DNA from 4 places in the Saccharopolyspora antiqui genome. Region 3 is predicted to be linked to each of the others. Evidence: riboswitches for the same ligand, from Rfam matches in the RefSeq annotation. Region 3 holds a riboswitch; each other region holds the start of a gene.
The links. A riboswitch is a leader RNA that binds a small molecule or an ion and turns the genes downstream of it on or off. The one in region 3 is predicted to bind cobalamin.

Region 1: linked by a shared signal. The riboswitch ahead of ACTWQN_RS36210 (ribonucleoside-diphosphate reductase subunit alpha) and the one ahead of ACTWQN_RS20200 (HoxN/HupN/NixA family nickel/cobalt transporter) in region 3 are both predicted to bind cobalamin.
Region 2: linked by a shared signal. The riboswitch ahead of ACTWQN_RS30520 (ABC transporter substrate-binding protein) and the one ahead of ACTWQN_RS20200 (HoxN/HupN/NixA family nickel/cobalt transporter) in region 3 are both predicted to bind cobalamin.
Region 4: linked by a shared signal. The riboswitch ahead of metE (5-methyltetrahydropteroyltriglutamate--homocysteine S-methyltransferase) and the one ahead of ACTWQN_RS20200 (HoxN/HupN/NixA family nickel/cobalt transporter) in region 3 are both predicted to bind cobalamin.

The regions. Positions count from the first base shown of each region.
Region 1 is NZ_JBQQBO010000040.1:3,445-7,923, reverse strand. Features, by position in the region: gene ACTWQN_RS36220 (ABC transporter substrate-binding protein) at 1-276, shown strand, start outside; gene ACTWQN_RS36215 (glycoside hydrolase family 3 C-terminal domain-containing protein) at 304-1,956, opposite strand; cobalamin riboswitch at 1,964-2,176, shown strand; gene ACTWQN_RS36210 (ribonucleoside-diphosphate reductase subunit alpha) at 2,284-4,479, shown strand, end outside.
Region 2 is NZ_JBQQBO010000025.1:72,840-77,318, forward strand. Features, by position in the region: gene gltB (glutamate synthase large subunit) at 1-1,004, opposite strand, end outside; cobalamin riboswitch at 1,520-1,652, shown strand; gene ACTWQN_RS30520 (ABC transporter substrate-binding protein) at 1,731-2,672, shown strand; gene ACTWQN_RS30525 (FecCD family ABC transporter permease) at 2,669-3,712, shown strand; gene ACTWQN_RS30530 (ABC transporter ATP-binding protein) at 3,849-4,479, shown strand, end outside.
Region 3 is NZ_JBQQBO010000012.1:142,689-147,167, forward strand. Features, by position in the region: gene ACTWQN_RS20190 (sirohydrochlorin chelatase) at 1-31, opposite strand, end outside; gene ACTWQN_RS20195 (precorrin-8X methylmutase) at 28-645, opposite strand; gene ACTWQN_RS20200 (HoxN/HupN/NixA family nickel/cobalt transporter) at 705-1,757, opposite strand; cobalamin riboswitch at 1,835-1,960, opposite strand; gene ACTWQN_RS20205 (DUF1876 domain-containing protein) at 2,283-2,552, shown strand; gene ACTWQN_RS20210 (LysR family transcriptional regulator) at 2,596-3,450, opposite strand; gene ACTWQN_RS20215 (DMT family transporter) at 3,542-4,447, shown strand.
Region 4 is NZ_JBQQBO010000004.1:296,965-301,443, forward strand. Features, by position in the region: gene metE (5-methyltetrahydropteroyltriglutamate--homocysteine S-methyltransferase) at 1-1,425, opposite strand, end outside; cobalamin riboswitch at 1,559-1,806, opposite strand; gene ACTWQN_RS10250 (dioxygenase family protein) at 1,896-2,762, opposite strand; gene ACTWQN_RS10255 (IclR family transcriptional regulator domain-containing protein) at 2,880-3,686, shown strand; gene ACTWQN_RS10260 (PaaX family transcriptional regulator) at 4,049-4,479, opposite strand, start outside.

The DNA of each region.
Region 1 (4,479 bases), on a different contig from region 3:
CGCCCCGAGAACCAACTGCCCGACCAGACCTTCACCAAGATCAGCCGCGAGCAGATCTCCCAGGCCGACGGCGACATGCTGTTCTACTCCGCCTACGGCGACACCGCCAAGCAGCAGCTGACCGGCGTGGTCAACTCGGTGCAGTGGACGACGCTCGGCGCGGTGCGCGGCGGCAAGGCCATCGAGGTGCCCGACGACACCTGGTTCCTCGGCATCGGCCCGATGGCGGCCAACATGGTCCTCGACGACCTGCAGAAGTACCTCACCCAGCAGTGATCGGCACGAGCCCGTGGGTCGACCGGCTCACGGGCTCGTCGCCGCGCTGATCCGCAGATCCCCGGCGCTGCGCCCGACCAAGAACCCACCGCCCGGCTCGACGTCGATCATCGCCGACACCTCGGCACCCGCCTCGGCCGCCACGACGGCGAAGCCCGCCAACCGAAACGGCTCGTCGGCATACACCTGAACGACCTCGCGGCCCGCCCGCTCACCGGTGTTGCGCAGCTTCACCCGCACCGCATCGCCGTCGACGACGGCCTCGACGTACTCCCAAGCGGTGTAGCCCAGCCCGTGTCCGAAGTGGAATGCCGGGCGCACGCCGCGGTCCGCGTAGGCGCGATACCCGACCAGATCTCCCTCGGCGTAGTGCAATTCGCCGTCCACCGGTTGGACACCGGGCAGCGGGACCGGCACATCGGCCAGTTCGGCCGGGAAGGTGGTCGGCAGTCGGCCACCGGGCTCGATGCGACCGAGCAGCACGTCCGCCAGCGCATCGCCGTACTCCTGGCTGCCGAACCAGGTCCACAGCACCGCGGGCACCTCGCCAGCCCAGGGCATGATCACCGGCGACCCGGCGTTGACCACCACCACGGTGCGCGGATTCACCGCCGCGACCCTGCGGACCAGTTCGTTCTGGGTGCCCGGCAGGTCCAGCGAGGCGCGATCGCGGCCCTCGGTCTCGACCTCGTCGTTGGTGCCGACCACGACCACCGCGACATCGGCTTCGCGGGCGACCGCCAGCGCGGCGGCGAGTTCGCTGGCGTCGTCCCACTCCCGCGCGCGGTGCCCGATCCCGACGGCGACCAGCAGGTCGAGGCTGCGCGGGGTGAACTCCACCGTCAACGCCGCTCGGCCCGCCGCGTCCAGGTCCGATTCGACGAGCACGACGTTGAACCGCTGCTCGGGTGGTTCGATCAGGTCGCCCAACGGATCGGCGACACCGTCAGCGCTGACCGCAGCCACGTCCAGCACCGCGCGCCCGGACACCTCGACGCGGAAATGCCCGGTGCCGTTGACCCCGAACAGGTGCTCGCCGAGTTCGGCGGCGAGATTTCCCCGCAACCGCAACGATTTCGTCCCGCTGGGTAGCCCACCGAGCCACACCAGCCGCTCGGTGCCGCGCAACTCGCTGCTGAGGACCTGGCCCGCGCCGTCCAGGTACTCGACCCGGATGCCGGTCCCCTCGCCCGTCGGGTCGAAGATCTCCGTTCGCGCCAGCACGTCCAGCAGCCGCCGATGCCGCACCCCGCGCTGGTACACCACGTCCGCGTCGGGCAGCGTGGCCCGCAGACCCGCCAGCGGCGTCACCACGTGCGGCGGGCTGACGTGCGGCGAACCACCGCCCTGCACCGCCGGAATCGTGGCGCTCTCCCCGATCACCGCCACCTGCGCGCCGTCCCAACCCCACTCGCCCTTGAGGATGTCGTTCACCAGCACGGAATTCTCGGTCATGGTCTGTCCGTTGACCGAGTTGTAGGCGGCCATCAGCGCCCACGGCGACGCCTTCGCGATGATCCGCTCGAACGGCTTCAGGTAGACCTCGCGCAACGTCGGCTCGTCGATCACCGCGTCGTAGCTGAGCCGCTCCGTCTCGCTGTCGTTGGCGACGTAGTGCCCGGACTGTCGAGCGGGACACCGACACGCCGATATCTGCCCATGCTCACCAACCCCAGACACAACATGTAGTGTGTCGCTCGCTGGTGGTTCGCCGGAGGCATCCGGCGAGGCAAGAGGGAACCCGGTGCGAATCCGGGACTGCCCCGCAGCGGTGAACGGGAACGACCGTCGTGACCCGGCTGCCAGACGGCAGCGGGTACAGCACTGGGCGAGAGCCTGGGAAGCCACGACCAGTAGGCCGCCCGTGAGTCCGAAGACCTGCCACCGGTGCACGCGCGAGCGTGCTGTCCGGGACTTCGAGGGCGAGTCCGCGCGGACCACCAGCGGCGCTACCGCGGTGTCCTCGCGCGCCATCGCGGTTCGCCGAGCTCACGAGGGAGAGAGCCCGTGACCAAGACACTTGACGACTGGACCCGGGTGTCCACTGTGGTCCACCAGGCCTGCGCCGGACTGCCCGGCGTCTCGGCCGACGCCGTGCTCGACGAAGTGCGGCGCACCGGTTATGCCGGAATCAGCGACGACGAACTCTCGCTGGCGCAGATCATGGCGGCGCGCACCCTGATCGAGACCGAACCCAACTACTCGCAGGTCACCGCCCGGCTCCTGCTGCACCAGCTGCGCCGCGAAGCGCTGAACTTCCTGGGCGAACCGCGGGAAGCCGACCAGGACGAGATGCGGGAGCGCTACCCGCAGTACTTCGTCGACTACGTGCGGCGCGGCATCGAACTGGCGCGACTGGACCCCGAACTGGGCACCTTCGACCTGGCCCGACTCGGGCGCGCACTGCTGCCGGAACGCGACCTGACCTTCGGGTTCCTCGGCCTGCAGACCCTCTACGACCGCTACTTCCTGCACCACGACGGCACCCGGTTCGAGCTGCCGCAGGCGTTCTTCATGCGGGTCGCGATGGGGCTCGCGCTGCGCGAGGACGACCGCGAGGCCCGCGCCATCGAGTTCTACCAACTGCTGTCCTCGTTCGACTTCATGTGCTCGACGCCGACCCTGTTCAACGCGGGCACCACCCGACCGCAGCTGTCGTCCTGCTTCCTGACCACTGTGGACGACGATCTGTCCGGTATCTTCCATTCGATCAGCAACAACGCGCTGCTGTCGAAGTACTCCGGCGGGTTGGGCAACGACTGGACGCCGGTGCGCGGCATCGGCGCCCACATCAACGGCACCAACGGCAAGTCCCAGGGCGTGGTGCCGTTCCTGAAGATCGCCAACGACACCGCCGTCGCGGTCAACCAGGGCGGTCGCCGCAAGGGCGCGGTGTGCGCCTACCTGGAGACCTGGCACATCGACGTCGAGGAGTTCCTCGACCTGCGCAAGAACACCGGCGACGACCGCCGCCGCACCCACGACATGAACACCGCCAACTGGGTGCCCGACGAATTCCTGCGCCGCGTCGAAGCCGACGAGCAGTGGACGCTGTTCTCCCCGGACGAGACCCCGGACCTGCACGACCGCTACGGCCAGGATTTCGCCGAGCGCTACCGCGCCTACGAGCAGGCCGCCGATCGCGGCGAGATCCGGGTGTTCCGCCGGGTCCGCGCGGTGGAGCTGTGGCGGCGGATGCTGACCATGCTCTTCGAAACCGGCCACCCCTGGATCACCTTCAAGGACGCGTGCAACCTGCGGTCCCCGCAGCAGCACGTCGGCGTCGTGCACTCCTCCAACCTGTGCACCGAGATCACCCTGAACACCAGCACCGACGAGGTCGCCGTGTGCAACCTCGGATCCATCAACCTGGCCAGGCACATCACCCCCGACGGCATCGACGCCGAGCGGCTGCAACGCACCATCCGCACCGCGGTGCGGATGCTGGACAACGTCATCGACATCAACTTCTACACGGTTCCCGAGGCGCGCCGGTCCAACCTGCGGCACCGGCCGATCGGGTTGGGGCTGATGGGCTTCGCCGACGCGCTGATCGTCGGGCGCATCCCGATGTCATCGGCGGCCGCCGTCGAGTTCGCCGACCGCAGCATGGAGCAGATCAGCTACCACGCCATCGCCGCGTCCAGCGAACTCGCCGTCGAGCGCGGCCGGTACGAGTCGTTCGACGGGTCGCTGTGGAGCCGGGGGATCCTGCCCGTCGACTCGCTGCGGCTGCTCGCCGACGCCCGCGACGGCGACCTCGACCTGGCCGCCGGGTCCACCATGGACTGGGACGCGCTGCGGGCACGGGTGCGGCGCGACGGCATGCGCAACTCCAACGTGATGGCCATCGCGCCGACCGCCACGATCTCCAACATCTGCGGGGTCAACCAGTCCATCGAGCCCGTCTACCGCAACCTGTACGTCAAGGCGAACATGTCCGGCGACTTCACCGTCGTCAACCCGCACCTGGTCGCCGACCTGAAGGCGGCCGGGCTGTGGGACGCCGCGATGGTCGCGGACCTGAAGTTCCACGACGGCAGCCTGTGGCCGATCGAGCGGATCCCGCAGCAGCTCAAGGAGCTGTACGCGACCGCGTTCGAGATCGAACCGCACTGGCTGGTCGAGGCAGCGGCCCGGCGGCAGAAGTGGATCGACCAGGCGCAGTCGCTCAACCTCTACGTCAGCCGACCCAGCGGCCGC
Region 2 (4,479 bases), on a different contig from region 3:
GGGTCCATCTCGGCGTGGTTCTCCCACGCCTCCGGGACCATCATCAGCACCGCGTGCGGCAGGCTCCGGCCGCCCAGGTGCAGCAGCTCCAGCACCTCGTCGAAGGAAGCGGAGTCCGAGCCGCCGTCGGTGCAGATCGGGTACAGCCGGGCGAGATCGCCGGAGATCAGGTCGGATGTCAGCAGCGCCTCGCGGGCCCGCATCCGGTTGCGGTTGCCGCGAATCGTGTTGATCTCACCGTTGTGCGCCACGAAGCGGAACGGGTGCGCCAGCGGCCACGACGGGAACGTGTTGGTGGAGAACCGGCTGTGCACCAACGCGATCGCGCTGACCAGCCGCTGATCGCCGAGGTCGGGGAAGAACGCGGGCAGCTGCTGGGTGGTCAACATGCCCTTGTAGACCAGGGTTCGGCTGGAAAGCGATGCGAAGTACAGCTCAATGCCCTGCTGCGCGGCCACCTTCTCGGCGCGCTTGCGGAGGCAGAACGCCAACCGGTCCAGCTCGATACCGGCCTCGCCGCCGTGCCCGGCGACCAGCAGGATCGCGAAGTGCGGCATGCACTTCAACGCGGTGGTGCCCACGCCCGCCTTCTCCGGCGCGATCGGCACATCGCGCCAGCCCAGCACGCGCAGGTTCTCCTCGGCGGCGACCCGCTCCACCAGCTCCACCGCCCGGCGCCGCTGCTCGGCGTCGGCGGGCAGGAACGCCATCCCGGCCGCGTAGCGGCTGCGTCCGGCCGCATCCGGCGTCGGCAACCCGATGCCCGCTTCGGCACGCAGCAGCTCGTCGGGCAACTGGATCAGGATGCCCGCACCGTCACCGCTGGTCGGCTCGGCACCGGCCGCACCCCGGTGCTCCAGGTTCGCCAACGCCGTCAGGGCGTCGGCGACGATGCCGTGGGAACGACGTCCGCGGATGTCGGCGACCATCGCGACACCGCAGGAATCCTGCTCCGCGGCCGGGTCGTACAACCCCTGGGCCGCCGGGACAGCAGAGAAGACCACTGCGCAGACCTCCCTCGTCATTTCTCGTGCTGGAAGCCGTCGGTCGATTTCGGCGACCTGACTTCACGACTTCTGGGCACGGGACGACGCTGGCCCGCAGGTGACTTCCGGTTACTCGACAGAAGTTTTCGGGCGCGACTGCCCGCTCGCTGCGACCGGAGTTGTTCAGGGAACTTTAACAGCCGCGATACCCAGAAGCAGCACCCTGGGAGTGATGCTGACCATCTTGTTGTAACGCACTCGCATGGGTTAGAGACGGTGGTGGGTCGGTTCTCCTCGGGTGGTCGTGCCGCGTGCGTGGCGGAATGCGGTCAGCACCGCCTGCCTGCCGCCGAAGCGCGGTTGAGCACAACGCACTTCCCTGTTCACGCGCACTCTTCACGCCGACGACCGCACGCCGCTGGACACGGTCCGCTGTCAAATTTAACCGCTGGGTCGCGGTCGGTATAGCCCTCGTGCCGCAAGACACCCCGCGGCGGCGTGGGCGGGAGATCTTCTCCTGATATCTTTCCAGCTCAGAGTACCCGCGACAGGGTGCTCGCGGGACGCCAGCGCCAAGCGAAACCGGTGCGAATCCGGTGCTGTGCCGCAACTGCGATGGCCCGGTCCGCCGGGCACGAGCCAGGTCGCCTTCGCGCGTGGCGTCGATGTCCGCCACTCCCGGTGCAGGGGTGCGGCGTCGGCCGCTCGGCCGCGCCCACCGCACCGGCCGAACGTAGGGAAGACATGACCGGGTTCCGCCGACTCGCCGCGCTGCTGCTCGCCACGCTGGCCCTGCTCGCCGGGGTGACCGCGTGCGCCACCCGCCCCCGTTCCGAATCAACAGCACCGGCCGAGGACCCGGCCTCGGCGTTCCCGGTCAAGGTCGAACTGCCCGGTCAACCTCCCGTGACACTGGCGCAACAACCGAAGCGAATCGTCTCGCTGTCCCCAACCGCCACCGAGACGCTGTACGCGATCGGCGCCGGGGACCAGGTCGTCGCGGTGGACGAGTTCTCCAACTTCCCGCCGCAGGCGCCGCGCACCGACCTCTCCGGCCTCACCGCGGACGCCGCCACCGTCGGGGCGCGCACTCCTGACCTGGTCATCGCACCGGACAACGCCGCACAGCTGGCCGATGGGCTGAAGACGGTCAACGTGCCGACGCTGCTCACCCCGTCGGCGGCGACGCTGGACGACGCGTACCGGCAGATCGAGGTGCTCGGCCAAGCCACCGGGCACACCAAGCAGGCCGCGCAACTGGTGGACCGGATGCGGTCGGACGTCGACGAGATCGTCCGCAGCACGCCCAAACCGCCGCAGCCGCTGAGCTACTACCACGAGGTCAGCCCCGACTACTACAGCGCGACCTCGCAGAGCTTCGTCGGCAACGTCTACGGGCTGTTCGGGCTGGCCAACATCGCCGATCCGGCCGGCGGGAAGTTCCCGCAGCTCTCCGGCGAGCACATCGTGCAGGCCAACCCGAACCTGATCTTCGTGGCGGACGCGAAGTGCTGCCAGGTCAACGCGGCGGCGGTGGCGGCCCGACCGGGCTGGGACACCCTCGACGCGGTGCGTCGCGGCCACATCATCGAACTCGACGACGACGTCGCCGGCCGCTGGGGACCGCGGGTGGTCGACCTGGTGCGGGCCATCGGTGCCGGGGTCGCCAAGGCGCAGCAGGGGTGACCGCCGAGCTCCGCCCGGCCCGTGCGGCGTTGAAGCAGACCAAGCTGCGCCCCCGCCACCTGCTGATCGGGGTGGCCGTGCTGCTGGTGAGCGTCCTGGTGTCGGTGCTGCTCGGGGCTGCCGAGCTCGGTTGGCAGCGGGTACTCGGGGAGATCGTCGCGCAGCTCACCGGCGGTGTCTCGCCGCTTTCCGAGCGGGAGGCGGCGATCCTGTGGCAGTTGCGGATGCCGAGGGTGGTGCTCGGTGTGCTCGTCGGCGCCGCGCTGGCCGTCTCCGGCGCGGCGTTCCAGGGGGTGTTCCGCAACCCGCTGGCCGATCCCTACCTGCTGGGGTCGGCCGCTGGCGCCGGACTGGCCGCAACCCTGGTGATCAGCGGCTCGACGCAGACCGGGGCGCCCGTGCCGGTGCAGCTCGCGGCGTTCGCCGGGGCGCTCGGCGGGGTGGGACTGACCTGGCTGGTCGGCCGCTCCGCGGGCCGGGACACCGCGACGCTGGTGCTGGCCGGGGTGGCGGTCGGCGCGTTCCTCACCGCCGGGCAGACGTTCGTCCAGCAACTGCGGGTGGAGACGCTGGAGCAGGTCTACATGTGGATCTTGGGGCGGCTGACCACCACCGGCTGGCGCGAAGTGCTGGTCCTGCTGCCGTACCTGGCGATCTCGGCGGCCGTGCTGTGGACCTGCGCGCGGCTGCTGGACCTGCTGGGCACCGGCGACGAGGAAGCCGCCGCGCTCGGCGTGCACCCGGGGCGGGTGCGGGCACTGGTGCTGATCGCCGCATCGCTGGCCACCGCGGCGGCGGTGTCGGTCGCCGGGCTGATCGGGTTCGTCGGCCTGGTGGTGCCGCACCTGGTGCGGCTGGCGGTCGGCGGCAGCTTCCGGATCATCGTGCCGCTGTCGCTGCTGTTCGGCGGCGCGTTCCTGGTCATCGCGGACATGCTGGCCCGGACCCTGCTGGCCCCGGCCGAAATCCCGATCGGCGTCATCACGGCGTTCACCGGCGCCCCGTTCTTCGCGATCCTGCTGCACCGGAGGCGCGCATGAGTAGCCCTGTGTCAACCCCAGCTCTCCTCAACCGCACCTCAGGGGACCGTGACGCAAGCCAGCCACAAGAAACCGCGAAACGCGAGATTGAGCCGGACGCGACCACCACTGTGAATCGCGGAGCGGCGGAACTGGCGTGAGCGTGTTGGAGGTGCATGAGCTGTCCGCCGGATATCGGCGCAGCAACGTGATTTTCGACGTTTCGACCACAGTGGACACCGGTGGTTGGTTGGGCATCATCGGGCCGAACGGGTCGGGCAAGTCGACGTTGTTGAAGGCCGTCGCTGGCTTGGTGCGCCACCAGGGCCGGGTCTTGGTGGACGGCCGCCCGCTGGCCGCGCTGCGGCACCGCGAACGCGCCCGCGCGGTCGGCTACGCACCGCAGATCCCGCAGCTGCCGATCGGCCTGACCGTCACCGACTACGTGCTGCTGGGCCGGACCCCGCACCTCGGTGTGCTGGGCCGGGAGGGCCCGGCCGACCTGGACGTGGTGCGCTCGTTGCTGGAGCGCCTGGACCTCACGCGACTCGCGGACCGCGCGTTGGCGACGCTGTCCGGCGGCGAACGCCAGCGCACCGTGCTGGCCCGCGCGCTGGCCCAACGAACCGGGGTGCTGCTGCTCGACGAACCCACCACCGGCCTGGACGTCGGGCACGCCCAAGCCCTGCTCGACCTGATCGACGAACTGCGCCGGGAGCTGGGCACCACGGTGGTCATGACGTTGCACGACCTCACGCTCGCCGCCCAGTACGCCGAACGCCTGCTCC
Region 3 (4,479 bases):
CGTGGCCCACGACCAGCAGCGGTTCGGTCACCGGTTTCCTCCAGCTTCTGCCCAGTAGAGCAGGGCGTTGATCGCGGCGGCGGCGATGGCGGCGCCGCCACGTTCGGTCAGGGTGCTCACCGCCGGTAGGCCGCTGCGGCGCAGCACGGCCTTGGCGTCGACGGCGCCGACGAAGCCGACCGGGACGCCGACGACCAGCGCCGGGTTCAGCCGACCGGCCTCGGCGAGGCGGATCAGCTCGACCAGCGCGGTCGGGGCGTTGCCGATCGCCCACACCGCACCGTCGGGGTGTTCTTCGGCCGCCATCCGGATGCCCGCCGCCGAGCGGGTCAGGCCGGTTTTCGCGGCGAGTTCGGCGACGCCGCCGCGATCCAGGCCGATCTCCGCGGGCCGCGCGGTGATACCGGCCGCGACCATGCGCACATCGGTGATCAGCGGCGCCTCGTCGAGCAGGGCCGCGCGGCCGGTCCGCAGCGCGGTTTCGTCGGCGACTATCTCGCCCGTCCAGCTCGGGTCGGCGGTGGTGTGCACGACGCGCTCGACGACCGCCCTGGTCAGCGGCGGGAAGCGAGCGAAATCGGCCCTGGACCGCATGATCCGGTAGGACTCGGTCTCGATCGGGTGCACTTCGCGCCTGGTGCTCATGCGGGTACCATCTTCGGCGCGAAAACCCCCGGCAGCCCGCGGTGTTGCGAAACCGTCGTTCATCTGACTTCCGGGTCCTTCCGAGCGGTGAGCTTCCACCACAGCGCCGCGCCGCCCCAGACCACCAGGAACAGCCCCAGGGTCAGGTATCCGAGCAACTCGAACTGCTCGCCCCACACCGCGATCCCGTCCAGGACCGACACTCCGCGCTCCGCCAGCAGTCCACAGAGGACAATGAAGGCGACCACGACGGCGAGGCCGACGGTCAGCGCGGTGGTCGTCACGTTCACCCACAGCCGCCGCAGCGGTTGCGCCAGCGACCAGGTGTAGGCGCGGGACATCAGCATGCCGTCCACACTGTCCACTGTGCACATTCCGGCGGCGAACAGCAGCGGCAGGCTCAACACCGCGACCGCGGAGAGCTGCTCGGTCGGCGACACCATGGCCAGCACGGTGATCTCGGTGGCCGTCTGCATGCCGAGCCCGAACAGCAGCCCGATCCCGAACAGGTGCCAGGAGCGGCCGATGCTGCGCATCCGCCCGCGCAGCAGCCGGGCGAGCAGCCCGCGTCGACCGAGGACGAGTTCGACCTCGGCTTCCGCTACCGCGCCACGACGAGCACGGCGCAGCAACCGCACGGCATCGCGCAGCACCAACGCGTTGAGCATGGCCAGCGTGCCGAGCACGGCGATCACGATCAGATCCACGACCGTCGACACCCGCACTCCGGCGCTCTCGGCCCATTGCTGCGCGGCGGGCCCGGCGACGAAGGCCACCGCGATCGCGAGGAACAGCACGACGCTGGCGTGACCGAGCGCGAACCACAGGCCCGTCGACACCGGGCGTCGACCGCGCTGCATCAGCAGCCGGGTCGCATCGTCGATCACCGCGACGTGATCGGCGTCGAATCCGTGGCGCAGGCCGAGCAGGTACGCCGTCGTGCCCGCGGCGGCCAACCCACCGACCGCGCTGAACTCGTGCTGCTGCAACAGGTAAGCGCTCCAACCCGCCAGGTGCAGCAATCCGACCGCGGCCAGCACGACCGCTGCTTTCCGGCGCTCCGCAGCGCCCCAACCGGCCCGCAGCCGGTCCGTTTCGGCATCCCAAGACATGGGATCTCCGACCTCCTGGGTTTCCCGCCCGAGGGGCTCGGTGTCCGCACGCCGCGGCGCGGCGCGGGGCCGACGCGCAGTGTCCTGACTCCCGGATCGACGTGGGGTCCCCGGCCTTCCAGCTGCTGGCAGCCGTGGCAACGGGTGGGGTCCACTCCCCGGTCACAGTGGCGGGACCGTCCCGGATTCGCACCGGGTTCCTGCACTGTCGGCGGCCGTATCCTTCCCTGCCCCACAACCAATGGTCAAACCCAGTGAGCCCGATCACCAACTCCCACCGCCGCGCAACAACAATCAGGCGAGGTGAAGGGCACCTTCGACCGACTATGCCGGTCAAAGGTGCCCTTCACTCATCACCCGATTGGCGCTGGTTGTGTTGATCGTGCTGGTCGGATGGGTAGGCCGGTGGTTGCTCGGATGGGTGAATAGGGCTCTTTCGTCGGCCCTGTCCGCCAGCGCATGCTTGGGCTACGGCGACCTGAAGGGCCTGCAGGCATGCGGGCCGACGGGTACAGGAGGCGACCAATGAACGAGACCCACACGATCACGTTGAACCTGCAGGTCGTGGAGGCTGGCGCGAAAACCACCGCCGACGTCGGCTTCACCACTCCGGGCGGTCAGGCGCTGCACGGCCACGGCACCGCGCGACGCCACCCGGACGACCCGGAGGTACCTCAGATCGGCGACGAGATCGCGATCGCCCGCGCCCTCTTCGAACTGGCGCACAAGCTGCTCGACAACGCGGCGCAAGACATCGGCGAACGCCTGCACCGCCGCGTCCACCTACCCGCCTGACAACCTCGTGAGCGCGCGGCTCGGCTCCGACCAGGTTGCGCGCTCACGACTGCGCGGCGAGCACTTCGCGGACCGTTTTCGCGGCCAGGTCGGCGAGATCGGCGGGCAATCCCGGGCGGATCCGGACGCGTAGCGGGGCGGGATCGAGTTGTGGCAGGTCGTCGCGGGTCACGAGACCTTCCAGGCGCGGCTTCGCCGACGGCAGCAGCGTCACCCCGAGCCCGGATCGCGCGGCCGCCAGCACACCGGCCAGGTCCGCCGCCTCGCACACCAGGTCGGGCTGCCGTCCCAGCTCGGTCACCGCGTCGACCGCGAGTCGCCGCATGATGCAGGGCTCGTCGAAGACGACCATCGGCAGCGGTTCGTCGGGTTCCGGCGGAACCCAGTCGGGTGCGGCGTACCAGTCCAGCCGGAGGTGACCGGCGTCCCGGTTGCGCCCACCGGTGGACCGGTCGATCAGCAGCGCGATGTCGATGCTGGCCCGGTCGACCGCATCCGCCAGCCGGGCGGTGCGGTCCAGCCGAAACCGCACTTCGCGCGAGGGAAGGGCGGCTCGCAGCCGGGTCACGAGTTCGGGCAGGAACCGGTCCGCGGCATGCTCGGTCGAGCCGAAGACGAGCGTGCGCCGCTCCTCCGCGCCGAGTCGGCGCAGCGCCTCGTCGTGCGCGTCGAGAACGCGCCGCGCCTCGGCCAGCAGGAGCTCTCCGTCGGGGGTGAACCTGGCCTGCCGACCGTCGCGGACGACCAACTTCCGGTCGAGCATCCGCTCCAGTTTGCGCAGGTGCTGGCTGACCGCGGACTGGGTCAGGCACAGCGCCGCGGCGGCCCGGTGGAACCCACCGCAGTCGGCCACCGCGACCAGGCTCCGCAGCGCGACGACGTCCAGCACAGCGCTCATGCCGCCAGCATAGACCGATCAGGATTCGAAATCGATCGCGATTACTTATCGTCGTTGGACGCAGCTGGTGGTGGGCGACGAGTCTGGGCGCATGAAAAGCGCGCGTTCGATCCCGCTGTCCCTGGCAGCGCCGATCGTGTTCATCTGGGCGAGCGGATTCCCCACCGGGGCACTGGGTGTCGCCGCCGCACCGCCGTTCCTGCTGACCACGGTCCGACTGACGCTCGCGGCACTGGTGCTCGCGGTGATCGCGCTGTGCTCGCGCGCCAACTGGCCGAACGGCAAGCTGCTCGGCCACACCGCGATCGCCGGGATCCTCACCTACGGAATGCAGTTCGGCGGCTGCTACGGCGGGCTGAGCGCCGGAGTACCGGCGTCGGTGACCGCGCTGGTGATCGCGATGAACCCGGTGCTCACCGCAGCACTCGCCGCCTGTCTGCTGCGGGAGCGGCTCAGCCGGATCCGCCTGGTGGGACTCGGCCTCGGCGTGCTGGCCGTGGTCGTCACGCTGGGCGACCAAGTGCTCGCCGAGGGAACTCTGAATCCGGGGATTTTCCTCACCATGCTGGGACTTCTGGGATTTTCCGCGGGTGGGCTCTACCAGCAGCGGTGCTGCGCGGGGGTCGATGTCCGAACCGGTGGCGCGGTGCAGTCGGCGGCCGCGGCGCTGGCCGTCGGTGTGGCGGCGCTGCTCGAACACGGGCACGTCACGCACTGGGCGCAGGCCACGGCGGTGCTGTTGTGGCTGGTCCTGGCGGGATCGGTGGTCGGGACCGCGTGCTACCTGCGGGCGGTCGCCGTCGGCGGCGCGAGCCGGGCGAGCGCGCTGTTCAGCGCCGTGCCGCCAGTTTCCGCGCTGCTGGCCTGGCCCCTACTCGGCGAGATCCCGTCGATCGGCGCCGTGCTCGGCATCGCGCTCGGCGCCGTGGCGTGCGTGCTCGGCACCCGGCGGGAACCGGTGCGCGAAGCCGAACGCGAACAAGTCGCGGGCGGCTGAACCACAGCTGTGCGAGCTACCTGGCCGGGGCC
Region 4 (4,479 bases), on a different contig from region 3:
GACCCGCTCGATCTCGTCCCGCATCCGCTGCTGGTAGGTGGCCCGGTCGAGGCGGCCGGAGCGCAGCGCGGCACGCGCCTTGCGAACGTCCGCGGTCTGCGGGAAGGATCCGATCGTCGTGGTCGGCAGCGGCGGCAGGCGCAGGGATTTCCGCTGGGCTGCGCGCCTTTCGGCGTACGGCTCGCGCTGCGTGGCCGTCGGCCGCAACGCCTGCAGCCGGGCCCGGACGCGATGGTTGTGCACCCGATCGGCAGTCGCCCGGTCGGCAACCGCGGCGCGCGCCGCGGCCAGCTCCTCGGCCACCGCGTCGCGGCCCTCGCGCAACGCGCGGCCGAGCACGACGACTTCGCGGACCTTCTGCTCGGCGAACGCCAGCCACGACTTGACCTGCGGGTCGATGTTCGCCTCCGCCGCCACGTCGTGGGGCACGTGCAGCAGCGAGCAGGAGGTGCTCACGGCCAGCTCACCGGCCGCCCCCAGCAGCGTGGCGGCCGTCGCGAGTGCCTTGTCCAGATCGGTGCGCCAGATGTTGCGCCCATCGACCAGCCCGGCCACCAGCGTCTTGTCCCGCAGCCCGCGAACCGGTGACAGCGCGTCCGCCGTGGAGCTCCCGGCCACCAGGTCGACACCGAGCGCCTCGACCGGGCAGGACGCCAGCACTTCCAGCGCCTCGCCGAGATCACCGAAATAACCGGCGACCAGCAGGTTCGGGCGCTCGGGCAGGTCACCGAGGCGACGGTAGGCGGCGCGCAGCGCGGCCAGCTCGGCAGGCGAGCGGTCGGCGGCGAACGCGGGTTCGTCGAGCTGCACCCAGGCCACGCCTTCGCGGCGCAGCTCGCCCAGCAGCTCCGCGTAGACGTCGAGGAGCTCGGTGAGCTTGTCCAGCGGCCGGAACGACTCGGCGGCCCCGGCCGCCGACTTGGACAGCAGCAGCAACGTAAGCGGACCCACCAGCACCGGCCGGGTGGTCACGCCGTGCTCGGCCGCCTCCCGGTACTGCTCCAGCGCAGTCCGGTCGGCCAGCGAGAACCGCGTGTCCGGACCGATCTCGGGCACCAGGTAGTGGTAGTTGGTGTCGAACCACTTCGTCATCTCCAGCGGCGGCGTGGACTCCACCCCGCGCGCCATGGCGAAGTAGGTGTCCAGCGAGCTGAGTCCCAGGTCGGTGTAGCGCGCCGGGATCGCGCCGAAGGTGACCGCCGCGTCCAGCACGTGGTCGTAGAACGAGAACGTGTTGCCGGGCACCGAATCCAGCCCCGCGTCCCGCAGCGACCGCCACGTGTCGACGCGCAGTCGACGGGCGACCTCGCGCAGTTCCGCCGCGCTGCTGCGCGACGACCAGTAGCTCTCCAACGCGCGCTTGAGTTCCCGGTTGGGGCCGATCCGGGGGTAGCCGAGTACGGTAGATCCGATCTTGCTGGTCAACGCCCTCTCCTCGCGAGCTCGACGACAGATGCGCCGAGGTCCGACGGGAGACAGGCGAAACCAGCCAGCGCGGCGACCACGAGCTGACCATCCGCCAGGTCTTCCCGCGAGACCTCGGATCAGCGCGCACCACCGGGTGCGCGCACCGGCGGCAGGTCTTCGGACTCGCGGGCTCCTCCCGGTCCGTGCCGGGCGTTCCTACTGGCCGTCGCTTCCCAGGCACACGTGCCCAGTGCTAATCCCGGTCTGCTGCGACCGGGGACGGCGGTCGTTCCCACTCACCGCTGCGGGGCAGTCCCGGATTCGCACCGGGTTCCCTCTTGCCTCGGCCACCCGCGGTCACATCCCGTGGATAGCCGAACCACCAGCACCTCGGAGACTACCGGCTGGCAAGCCGTTGGCAAGGGCCCGCAGCACGCGCCCTGCGAGCCGGGTGGGTGCGGTGCTCGCGGCAGTGGTTCGACCGGCGATCAGTCGGTGGTCGGTTCGAGGACGAAGTCGTAGGTGGCGTGCAGGTAGGGCTGGTCGAGCTGGCCCCCGTCGGGTGTCGGGCCCGCTGGCCGCTCGACGAACTCGACCACGAGCGCGTCCTTGGTGCCGAAGACCACGTCGGTGTCGAGGTATTCGACGCCGTCCTGGAACAGGTGGGTGATCAGCTTGTGGTGGCCGGGCTCGTCGATGAGGAAGTGGACGTGTGCCGGGCGGAAGTGGCTGATGTCGGTCTTCTTGATCAGATCGCCGACCGGGCCGTCCATCGGAATCGAGTACCCCAGCGGCGCCACGGTGCGGATGCAGTACGTGCCGTCCTCGCGCGTCTGGTACTTGGCGCGCAGCCGGGCTTCGTCGATCTCGGCGATCTGGGACTCGTAGTAGCCATCGGAATCGGCCTGCCAGACGTCCAGAACCGCGGACGGCATGGGTTTTCCGCCGGTGTCGGTGACCTTGCCGGTGATGAACAGCGGTTTGCCCGGCAGGCCATCGGACATGTCGTGGCCGAAGGGCACCGGCGGCGAGCCGTCGATGTGGAACGGGCCGAGCACGGTGGCCGGGGTCGCCGTCGGCGAGAAGCGGTTGTTCAGCTGGACGACGAGCATGCTGAGCCCGATGACATCGGAGGCGAGGATGAATTCCTGCCGCTTTTCGTCGCTGAGCTGCCCGGTGGCGGTGAGCCATTCGATGGCGGCCAGCCACTCGTCGTCGGTGAGCTCGACCTCGCGGGCGAATTCGTGGATGTGCCGCACCAGCGCGGTCATCAACTGCGCCAGCCGCGGTGAGTGCGCGGTGCCCCATCGCCGGAGGGCCAACTCCGTGATGTTGTCCTCGTTGACGAACGCCATGGCAGACCTTCCTCCTTGCGGACATCCGTCCGTGGTACGGCCATCCTGGCCGAACGGATCCGTTCGTGGCAAGGCCGTCGCTGCCGCGGCGAGATCGGGAGGCGATAACCTGCGGTCATGCGTCGTGACGGCAACCCCGAGTTCATCGAGGCCCTGGCCAGGGGACTCGACGTCCTCCGCTGCTTCCGGCCAGGACAACCGACGATGTCGTTGTCCGAAGTCGCCGCGGCCGCGGACCTGGCCCGGCCCACGGCGCGCCGGATCCTCATCACCCTCGAACAGCTGGGGTACGTGCGCATCACCGACGCGGGCTTCACCCTCACGCCCCGGGTGCTGGAACTCGGCATGGCCTACATCGGCACCAGCAACCTGTGGGAATTGGGCAGGCCGCATCTCAGGCAACTCGTGGAACGCACGCACGAGTCGTGTTCGATCGCCCAGCTCGACGGGTCCGACATCGTGTACGTGGCGCGGGTGGCCGTGCCGAAGCTGGTGACCCTGGCGGTGACGATCGGCACCCGCTTCCCCGCGCCGCCGACCTCGCTCGGCAAGGTCCTGCTCGCCGATCTGTCGAGCACCGAACTGGACGGCGTGCTCGGCGTTCCCAGCCGGTCCGGGATCACCCCGAGGTGGCAGCCCGAGCGCGCCGAGTTCGCGGCGGCGCTGCGCGACGTGCGCGCCAAGGGCTGGGCCGCCACCGATGAGCAGCTGGCGCCCGGAATCCGCTCGATCGCCGCCCCGATCCGCGACGGCGGCGGTCGGGTCGTCGCGGCGGTGAACGTCAACGCGCACGCCGCGGAGACCACAATGGACACCCTGGTCGACCACCACCTGCCGCTGCTGCTGCAGGCCGCCAGCGCCATCGCCGCCGACTGGGACGTCTGGCGCGCCCGCCCGATCGAGGTCATCACCAGCGCGCGTTGAGCAGCTGTCTTTGTTCTTGTTTTTGAAGTGGTCGTGTCGGGCCGTCCACCTCGGGTGAGGTGGACGATTTCGCGCGAAATCGCCGTCTCCCACGCGGGGCGGGTGGCGATTTCGCGCGAAATCGCCAGGTCTGCCACCCGCACCACGAAGCAAAACGAGTCCGAAGACAGGCCCTCAGACGCCTTCTCGACTGCGGGATCCCCGACATCATGTATGCCAATACACCACGTCGAGGCAGGCCTCCCAGAGAACGCCAGTGGGCAGAGTCTGAGAACCCGCGGCGGTGCAAGTGCCCTAGGCGGGCTAAGCGGCTGACGCCACTTTAAGAACAGAGATCAAAACGCCCATGCGAACCGGAATTCTCACCCACGACCTCTGACGTGGTCGTGGGCCTGCTGCTCCAGCCACGACTTGAGGGTGAAGAACAGCTCCGCGGCCACCGTCCCGTTCCAGTCCTCGGGCAGCAGCTCGACGGGCAGACCGGGATCCAGGTAGGGCAGCCGTCGCCAGTCGGTCAGCACCCGCACGTAGTCGGCGAAGGCCTCCGGCCCGCGCGGGGCGCGGCGGCGCCGCCACCGCTGCGCGACCGGCCGGTACACCCCGATGAACTCGCCGTAGAGCGCCTGCAGCTGGTCGAGATCCCACCACTGCGACACCTTCGTCCGCAGCTCACCGAAAGCCAGATGCTCCGCGTGGAACAGATCGGCGTAGCCGTCCAGCCCGTAGCGCCGCAGGACGCTGGACGCCGCGTCCCGCAGGTTCGCCGGTGCGATCCACACGCCTGGCGCGGCGG